DNA from 3 places in the Thermocaproicibacter melissae genome. Region 2 is predicted to be linked to each of the others. Evidence: predicted binding sites of a transcription regulator. Region 2 holds the regulator's gene; each other region holds the start of a gene.
The links. Region 2 encodes Rex, which represses fermentation and respiration genes when NADH is low (regulators of the CRP and FNR family bind a similar motif). Its sites were predicted from a motif close to ATTGTTAANNNNTTAACAAT; they were not measured.
Positions count from the first base shown of each region.

Region 1: NOG13_RS08250 (phosphoglycerate kinase) is a predicted target of Rex. The motif match lies at 1,705-1,724, and genes of this name have one in related genera.
Region 3: NOG13_RS09280 (glycerol dehydrogenase) is a predicted target of Rex. The motif match lies at 1,676-1,695, and genes of this name have one in related genera.

Region 1 is NZ_CP101827.1:1,699,610-1,702,893, forward strand. It holds gene tpiA (triose-phosphate isomerase) at 1-390, opposite strand, end outside; gene NOG13_RS08250 (phosphoglycerate kinase) at 479-1,672, opposite strand; gene NOG13_RS08255 (tRNA (cytidine(34)-2'-O)-methyltransferase) at 1,810-2,310, opposite strand; gene NOG13_RS08260 (hypothetical protein) at 2,448-2,624, shown strand; gene NOG13_RS08265 (alpha-N-arabinofuranosidase) at 3,096-3,284, shown strand, end outside.
Region 2 is NZ_CP101827.1:706,470-709,753, forward strand. It holds gene NOG13_RS03560 (NADP-dependent isocitrate dehydrogenase) at 44-1,252, shown strand; gene NOG13_RS03565 (redox-sensing transcriptional repressor Rex) at 1,359-2,051, shown strand; gene NOG13_RS03570 (hypothetical protein) at 2,097-3,026, opposite strand; gene NOG13_RS03575 (tRNA(Met) cytidine acetate ligase) at 3,055-3,284, opposite strand, start outside.
Region 3 is NZ_CP101827.1:1,922,852-1,926,135, reverse strand. It holds gene NOG13_RS09285 (hypothetical protein) at 1-231, opposite strand, end outside; gene NOG13_RS09280 (glycerol dehydrogenase) at 559-1,653, opposite strand; gene NOG13_RS09275 (HAD family hydrolase) at 1,868-2,530, opposite strand; gene NOG13_RS09270 (arsenate reductase ArsC) at 3,017-3,284, opposite strand, start outside.

The DNA of each region.
Region 1 (3,284 bases), 950 kb from region 2:
AACGCAGAGGATAACATTGAGGCCAGCATTGAGAGCTGCGCGGATGCGCTTGTTGACCGTCTGGTCCGTTTCACCGAAGTAGGTTCTGCGCTCACTGTGGCCGATGATGACATACTGCACGCCCATGGAAGTAAGCATGGGGGCGGAAATCTCACCGGTGAACGCGCCGGAATTCTCCCAATGGCAGTTTTCGGCGCCGACACCAATGTTGGTTCCTTTCGTAGCCTCGAGCACAACGCTGAGGTCCACATAAGGTACGCAGACAACAACATCGCAGTCTGCATTCTTAACGAGAGGCTTAATGCCCTCTATGAGTTCTTTCGCCTCTGCTGGGGTTTTATTCATTTTCCAGTTTCCGGCAATTACTGCCTTTCTGAGTTGCTTGTTCATGATTTAATATTCCTTTCGCAATAGATTTCAGGATTCACATGCCAAACGGGGGCGAATTAAATTCGCCCCCGAGACAGTTCACAGTGAATTATTTATCATTGAGGCAGGCAATTCCCGGCAGGACTTTTCCTTCGAGGAATTCCAGCGATGCGCCGCCGCCTGTGGAAATGTGCGTCATCTTATCTGCGAAGCCGAGCTTTTCAATCGCAGCAGCAGAGTCGCCACCGCCGATGATGGAAATTGCGTCGCTGTCTGCAACAGCCTGAGCAACAGCGATGGTACCATTTGCAAAATGCTCCCACTCACTGACACCCATCGGGCCATTCCACACAATCGTGCCTGCGCCCTTGATAGCGCTGGCAAACAGTGCGCAGGATTTTGCACCGATGTCAAGGCCCATCCAGCCATCCGGAATTGTGTCAGAATCCACACGACGGAACTCTGTGTCTGGCTTATACTCAAGGCCAATCACATTGTCAACAGGAATCAGGAAGCGAACGCCTTTTTCCTTTGCTTTTGCCATAATGTCTTTTGCCAGGTCAATCTTGTCGTTCTCGCAGATGGAGGAGCCGATGGAATAACCGAGCGCCTTCATGAAGGTGTAGGCCATGCCGCCGCCGATGATGAGGGTGTCTACCTTATCAAGCAAATTGGTAATAACACCGATTTTGTCGGAAACCTTGGCGCCGCCGAGGATTGCAACGAACGGGCGCTTCGGGTCTTCCAAAGCCTTGCCCATAATCGTGATTTCTTTCTGAATCAGGTAGCCGCAAACAGCCGGCAGATAATCTGCAACGCCTGCGGTGGAAGCATGAGCACGGTGAGCGGTGCCGAATGCATCGTTTACATAGATTTCAGCAAGAGAAGCAAGCTCCTTTGCGAAAGCGGGGTCGTTCTTTTCTTCTTCTTTGTGGAAACGAACGTTTTCAAGCAGTTCCACTTCGCCCTCTTTGAGGGAAGCAGCAATGCTCTTTGCACTTTCGCCGATAACGTCTTTTGCCATCTTGACTTCCTGACCGAGAGCTTTGGAGAGGTATGCTGCTACCGGCGCAAGAGAATACTTCATGTTGAATTCGCCCTTCGGGCGGCCCAGATGGGAGCAAAGAATTACTTTCGCCTTGTGGTCAATAAGGTAACGAATGGTCTTGAGAGCTTCGTTGATACGCTTCGGGTCTGTAATGTTTCCCTGATCATCAAACGGAACATTGAAGTCGCAGCGAACAAGAACTCTTTTACCCGTTACATCAATATCTTCTACGGTTTTTTTGTTTAAGTAGTTCATATAGCCTCTCCTTTGTATTCATATTAGTTGAAATTGTCTACTTTATAACAATCCTTCCCGATTATACAACGGTTTTTTCGCTTTTTCAAGCACTAAGAAATCTGTTTTACACATCGAGCCAAAAGTTTGTTAAAAATTTACCATTTATACTGTCTTAATTGCCCTTCACACAGCAAATTCGGATAATTCCATTGGCGAAGTACTTCATAAACACCTATGGCAACCGAGTTGGAAAGGTTTAGGCTTCGGGCATCCGGATTGTTCAGCATGGGAATACGGACGCAGGTTTCCGGATTATTGTAGAGCAAATCCTCCGGCAGACCTGCAGTCTCTTTGCCGAAAACGAGATAGCAGCCGTCCGGATAAGACACCTCGGAGTGAATTTTGCGGCCTTTTGTAGAGAAGTAGTAGAAAATTCCTGAATTTCGGCTGAAAAAATCGGAAAGACTGTGATAGACGGTAATATCGAGCAAATGCCAATAGTCAAGCCCGGCTCGTTTTAATTTGCGATCGTCAATTTTAAAGCCGAGCGGTTCAACAAGATGCAGCCGCGCTCCGGTTAGAGCGCAGGTGCGAGCGATATTTCCCGTGTTCTGAGGTATCTCTGGTTCAACGAGGACAACATTCAGGGCAGGCATAGTATTCTCCTTTTCGATTGTTTTCATGAAGGATTTCCCTTCAATATTTTCTGGGAATAGGGGGTAAATTAATGAATGGATTCAGCATTATTCAAAAATTGATTTGCACTGTAAACAAAGTTTGGAGGTTGTATGCGATGCGTCAACAGGCTATGGGATTTCTGAAAGGTGTCGGCGCAGGGATGGTAGCCGGTGCCGCAATTGCTATGATGAACGACAAAATGATGAAAAACAACCGCAATTACCGGCGCAACGCTCACAAGACCATGCGCGCCATGGAACAGCTTTTCAGCAACATTCAGGGAATGTTCTGATAATACACAGAAAAAAGGAGCGGGTTCTCTCCCGCTCCTTTTTGCACGGTCAACAGTCAGTTTTGGCTCACCACACTGTACATTCCGAACATGGGCATCACAATGGAGATAATCACTGTGCCGACAATCACGGCGATGATAATCGTCATGTTTCAGGAGAGCAAGTCATGCGTTTTATGAAATATGAATGGTAACGCCGACTTTTCCATCTTCTATCATATCCATTATACTGCCCCGAATCAAGCGGTTCCGGACAACCTTTGCAGAAATCTCCAGCGAATGAACCACATTGACACTGGCAAGCCGCTACCTTTCCGCGGACATTTATTTTCTTTGGCATCACAATGAAATGAGAGAACAACTGTGAGATTTTTTCAATGCTTTTTTCAATCATACATATTGCGATTCTATTGTAATATTTTAGGATGATGTGTAAAATTGTATCTGAAAAACTAAAACGAGGTGAGGGAATTGAGCAAACTTTTTATTAATGCTAGCAACCGCAAAAGCAAAATCAACAAAGAAATTTACAGTCACTTTTCAGAACATCTCGGCAGATGCATATACGGCGGTCTATACGTCGGAGAGGATTCCCCCGTTCCGAACACAAACGGAATGCGCAACGATGTTGTTGAGGCCTTGAAAAACATCCGTATTCCG
Region 2 (3,284 bases):
GTATTCCTAGCACTAATCATACTGTTTTTCGGAGGAAATGAATATGGCGGAAAAAATTCAAATGCGCACCCCTCTTGTCGAAATGGACGGAGATGAGATGACGCGCGTCATCTGGAAAGAGATTAAGGAAATCCTCATCGAGCCGTATGTCGACCTTAAGACAGAGTATTACGACCTGGGCCTAAAGCACCGCGATGAAACAAATGACCAAGTCACGGTTGATGCTTCTGAGGCAACAAAGAAGTACGGCGTTGCTGTAAAGTGCGCGACCATTACACCAAATGCAGACCGTGTTAAGGAGTACAACCTCAAGGAGATGTGGAAATCGCCGAATGGCACGATTCGTGCCATCCTGGACGGCACCGTATTCCGTACCCCAATTCTTGTGAAGGGTATCACCCCGCTTGTACCCGGATGGAAGAAACCGATTATTATAGCGCGCCATGCTTACGGTGACGTTTACCGCGGTGTTGAGATGCAAGTTCCGGCCGGAGCTAAGGCGGAGCTTGTTGTTACCAACGCCGACGGCAGTGAGACCAGAACTCTGATTCATGATTTCAAATCACCCGGCATTATTCAGGGCCAGCATAATCTTGATAAGAGCATTGAAAACTTTGCGAAATCATGCTTCCAGTATGCACTGGATGTCAAGAGAGACCTTTGGTTCTCGACAAAGGATACAATTTCCAAAAAATATGACCACAGATTCAAGGATATTTTCAATGAGCTGTATGATTCTACTTATAAAGAGAAGTTTGAAGAAGCGGGTATCAAGTATTTTTACACTCTGATTGATGACGCGGTTGCCCGTGTTGTACGTTCAAACGGCGGATTTATCTGGGCCTGCAAAAATTACGACGGTGATGTGATGAGCGACATGGTGGCTACGGCGTTCGGTAGTTTGGCCATGATGACAAGTGTGCTTGTTTCACCGGACGGTGTTTATGAGTATGAAGCAGCTCACGGAACGGTGCAGCGCCATTATTACAAGTACCTCAGGGGTGAATCCACTTCCACAAATTCCATGGCTACACTCTTTGCTTGGACGGGAGCGTTGAAGAAGCGCGGAGAACTTGACGGCCTTCAGGATCTCTCTGCTTTTGCGGAAAAGCTGGAGAAAGCATCCATTCAGACGATTGAAGAAGGCGTCATGACAGGCGACCTTGCAGCCATATCAACTTTGCCGAATATTCAGAAAGTTGACACGGAAACTTTCCTGAGGGAAGTTGACAAGAGATTGCAGGCACTGTAAGAAGTCTGCGCAGTTTGCTACTAAGAAAATAAAGTTACAGTTTCAGTCGAAACTAGATTCGGACCGCGGCTGTAAAGATGGATCATTTCCCTTAGGAGGTATGATTATGCTGAGGCATGAGAATGTTTCAATGTCTGTTGTTCGGCGATTGCCGCGTTACTATCGGTTTCTAAATCATTTGAAAGAGTCTGGAGTCACCAGAATCTCATCTACGGAACTATCGCAAAAACTGGGGCTTACAGCTTCGCAGATACGGCAAGACCTTAACTGTTTCGGTGGTTTCGGTCAGCAGGGGTATGGCTATATAGTCAGCCAGCTTTGCGATGAAATCGGTAAAATTCTCGGTTTGCAGAGTGGCTATAAAACGATTTTGCTGGGAGCCGGTAACCTCGGAATGGCAATTGCCAACCACATGGCATTTGAAGCAGATGGTTTCCGCTTGATTGGAATTTTCGATAACTCACCTCAAAAAATAGGCATGACGATCGGTGGGCTGCAGGTCCAAGATGTGAATAATCTGGAAAAATTTTGCAAAAAAGAGAAGCCTGTGATGGCTGTTCTTTGCGTTCCGCGCAGTGCTGTGGAAGAGCTTGGCAAGGTTCTTTATCAATTGGGCATTCGGAACTTTTGGAATTTCAGCCATTATGATATTTCGCTTGAATACCCGGATACGATTGTAGAGAATGTTCACTTAAACGACAGCCTGATGACGCTTTGCTACCGTATCTGCAACGGCAGAACAAAGAAGCAGGAAATGGAGCAGAAACAAAAAAATCAAACAGAACTGTCGGCTGATTAATCGGCTAAGCAAAAATCCCTGTTCATCAAGTGAACAGGGATTTTTTTACTTTAGGTTTTCCATATATTTTGCAATCGCATTCTCATCTTTTGCATTGAGACAATCCGTGGTGAGATATACGGAAAGGTTCTCCACATGTTTAATTTCTTGCCCAGGTTCAACACGATACATTGGGCTCATAGACTGAATCTCAGTGTAATCTTTTTGAACACCGATTTCACATGAGCTGCCGAAATCCGGATAGACGGCCTGCACATCATGAACATATCGCTTCAAGAATGTGTAGCGTGGTCCAACAAATGCAACCCAGCCGAAAACATTGTTGCAGCCTATTTTCAACGGAGCAGAATTTTCAGCATCCTTTCTGATGGTAAGGAAGCGGTTGCCGATGAAAATTCGATCATCATGCAGCTGGGTACCGGGCCAGAGAACCAGTGCTCTGTTTGGACGAAAATCATCGCTCGTGTCAGCATTCTGGGGCAGAATGACGACATCGTTTCCTTCGAGCATGGTAATCGGCCACAAGCCGCAAGGCTGAGCTTCTTTGGAAACATTCTTAACGGTGTGAGAAACCATAATATCCGCTGTGTCTTCGCTGATAAAAACCTCAAAACCGGTTTGAAAAACTGCGTTTTTCGGCTTTGGTGTCGCAAAACGTACACTGTCGGAAAAAATACTGTAAACAACCGGAGAATTGTCAGGGATAATCGTTCGTGCGGAACGCTCTGAGCTGAGCCAGAGCCGGTGTCCTCCGTAATGATAAAACACGTTCTGTGAGTCGGCTTTATCCTCCGCATTTTTACATAACACTCGATGGCTGCGTTCCGAATCCTCATAGAAAATGTTTTCTTTTCCGCAGAAACCGAAATAAATGATGCGGGGTCCGTAGTCTATTGTTACAATGGCATCGATAATGCCATTCGTCATACGCACACATTTTCCGAAATTTTTATAATCAATTTCTTCGATTTCCAATGGGATGCACCCTTTCAGTACACAGATATTACAGTACAATGATTTTTGTAGATCGATCTAGTCCGCACGGTCCTGCTTGAGGCATACATAGGGAGTACAAATCGGTTGATTTATTTTCAAGTTCCATGATTCGGCGTGCTCGAGGGTTAAGCTGTTCCGTATCTGAAAATCGCGAGATGATTGGCAGTTTCTTCTGTTCCTTTGCACGACGTAGAATCTTATCGCCGTTTTTTCCAATGCCAAGGATTCTTAGATATG
Region 3 (3,284 bases), 730 kb from region 2:
CATTTCTTCGCCGAATTTTTCTTTTGCCTTATCGCTTCCGAACAGACTGATAACGGAATCAATATCGGTGACGGCATCTTCCAGCGCCGAAACGTATTTTTTGGACGCTTCAGCTTCCTTTTCCGTGCCGACGGCATCGAGCCACTGCTGTGCTGCAGTTCTCAATCCTTCGTAGCAGTGTGTAGCCAGTAATTCCTTAGTCCTCTCAATGATAATTTCCTGATTTTTCATAGTATCATTCCTTTCCTAATTAAAAGCGGTTTCTTCGACTGGCGAACCGCTTAAGTGCTTGATGATTCGAAGGAACTTATCAATAATATACTATATATTCTTCAGGAAAACAAACAGGAATTCTTATCTCATAATTTTTTTGATAAGGCACCAAATTCATTCTTGTCGTTTTTCCCCTTGCCGAATCATCCCCTCACGGGTAAAACCGCACTTTTCAAGCACCTTCCATGATCCGATATTTCGCGATACTTCAAGCGCAGTAAAACAAAACCCGCAGATTCTATACAGAATCTGCGGGTTCCATCGGCATAGCAGCGCCGAGAATTCTTATTTGAAATATTCCTGTCCCAGCAAGTCGGCTGCCAGCAATGCGTCGTACAGCTGGTCCGGTGTGACGTCTCCTGCCATATTATGAATGGATTCGCCCGGAGCACAGGCCTTTTCCGCTGCAATGTGGACACGTTCCACATCGGTTACTCCGACTTCCTTCAAAGTAACCGGAAGACCTACGCTGTAGCAGAAATCCATAACTTCCTTGATTTCTTCCTTCGGAGCATTCTCAAGGATTAGCTGAGCGATTGTGCCGAATGCTACCAGAGAACCGTGCATGGTCTTTTCACATTCGAGCAAAGCCGTAAATCCATTATAGACGGAGTGTGCAACAGCAAGACCACCGTTATCGGCACCGACACCGCTTAAGTAGGTATTTGCTTCAATGATGGCTTCCAGTGCCGGCGTCACCAAATGTTTTTCACAAGCCAGCTTCGCCTGATATCCGCATTTTAGCAGCGTTTTATAGCACAGCTCGCAAAGTGCCATGGAGGAGAGGGTAACTCCGCCGTTTTCAAGGCTGGGGGAATCGGTCCTTAAGCATGCTCTGGCTTCAAAATAAGTTCCGAGCGCGTCGCCCATTCCAGCCACCAAAAACTTAGTCGGTGCATTTGCAATGATTTCACTGTCGACAATGACAGCTTCCGGATTCCTCGGATAGAACAAATAGGAATTAAAAGTTCCGTCATCGTTATAGATTACGGAAAGACCGGTGCAGGGAGCATCTGTGGCGCAAACGGTAGGAATGATGGCAACCGGACGCTTTTCATAATAGGCAGTTGCCTTGGCCGTATCAATCGCCGAACCGCCGCCGACACCGACAACGACCTGAATGTTTTTATCGCGTACGATTTTTCTCATTTTGTCGATTTCGCCGTTGGAGCTGATTCCGCCGAAAATTTCAAAATACAGCTTGCAGTCTGTACCTTCAAAGCTTTTTTCAATCTTGTCCTTGCAGTTTTTATAGCCGCTGTTGCTGCAAATGAACAGATAGGACGACCCCAGATCCTTTGTCTCGTCGTAAAATTTATACAAGGCGCCCTTTCCCTGTACATACTTTAACGGTGCTCGGAACAATTTCATAACTGCCATAAAATACCTACTTTCTTAATTGTTTGTTATTTATCTATCAATCTTAGACAATATTATATCGAATTTGTACGATATTCGCAATGGTACCCATTGCCAATCAGACTAGAAATGATATATGCAGGAAGACGTTTGGGTGCATCATTCGTATTGAATGGATGAACCAAATCAATAAAAGAAAGATGCACCGGGATTTCAATTCCCGGTGTATCTTATTTTAGATCTCATTATCTCTGGTCTGAAAAAATCCAATTACATCGTATAATGAGTCAAATACTGCGGCTGCTTTCATTTGATGGTTCATATCCGGTTTCTTGATGTCTGGAATACAAATAACAGGTATACCTGCATTTACCGATGCCTCGATGCCTGATTCGCTGTCTTCTAGGACAAAACAGTCATGAATGTCTACTTGGAGCTTTTCAACAGCCTTCAAAAACACATCCGGATTCGGTTTGCTTCTTGTAATATCTTCCGCAAAAACGAACTCGTCGAACAAATCATAGATGCAATGGTCTTTCAGAATTTTAACAGCCCTGTCCTTCGTACTTGATGTTGCAATGGCAGTCTTATACCCATTCTCTTTCAGAAAATGCAGTAAGTCTATGGCCCCTTTTTTCAGATTGACGCCTTCTGCAAGAATTTCCTTTTCTTTATTTAGCACCTTCTCCATGCCTTCTTCCAGACCCCATGGAAGTTTATAGGTGCTAATTAAATTCCTTACATTGTTTCTTTCTGTTTTACCACTGTAATTTTGAGCATAGTCCTGTATCGTCATTTCATAACCATATGGATTGAGCAATTCCTTATACACTCGATAGGAAATAATTTCGGTATCAACCAATAGACCGTCAAAATCAAATATGACTGCTTTTCTCATCTTCTCCTCCGCTGATTAAATTTTATTCCAAGATTAGAACGTTTCTTTGCAAAATACTTGATATATACAAATTTTACTACGTTTTTCCACTCTCATCTCTTTTCAACGACTTCTCTTTTAATAATAAAATAAAGGTTTCCGGACATTTTTATCTCTCCGCAGAATAGCCGAGAGAGTAGATTTTTGTCCGGAAACCTTATCTTTACATTTAAGTTTTCTATTTATCGATTCTTAACATCAGACATTAACGTCAACGACCCTTTGGGTTGAGTAGATAAGCTGGACGCTTACACCCTTGACATCAATACCACGCACTCAAATGGTTTGTGTTGATTGAATTGATGTCTATGGGCCATTTTGACAACCATTTGTTCATGAGAACATGTCAATGGGTTTTTCGGTCATTTTTGAAAAACCGCCGTTTGCGGGAACATGTCAATTAACAATAACGCCAACCACTGAATGTGCAATTGGCATTAATTAATTTTATGTCAGTTTCTTCTTCAATTCAATTATTCGGGCTTCAATTATTGAAATAACTTTTTTAAATTCCTCATCACTCTTACCCGTAGGATCATCCAGTCCCCAATCCTCTCTATGCTTGCAGGGAAGGTAAGGGCATTCCACATTGCATCCCATTGTAATAACAATATCTACCGGCGGGATATCATCAAGCAACTTTGGATATTGGTTTTTCTCCATATCTATATCATAAAGCTCTTTCATTAAACGAACGGCATCCTGATTGATCTGT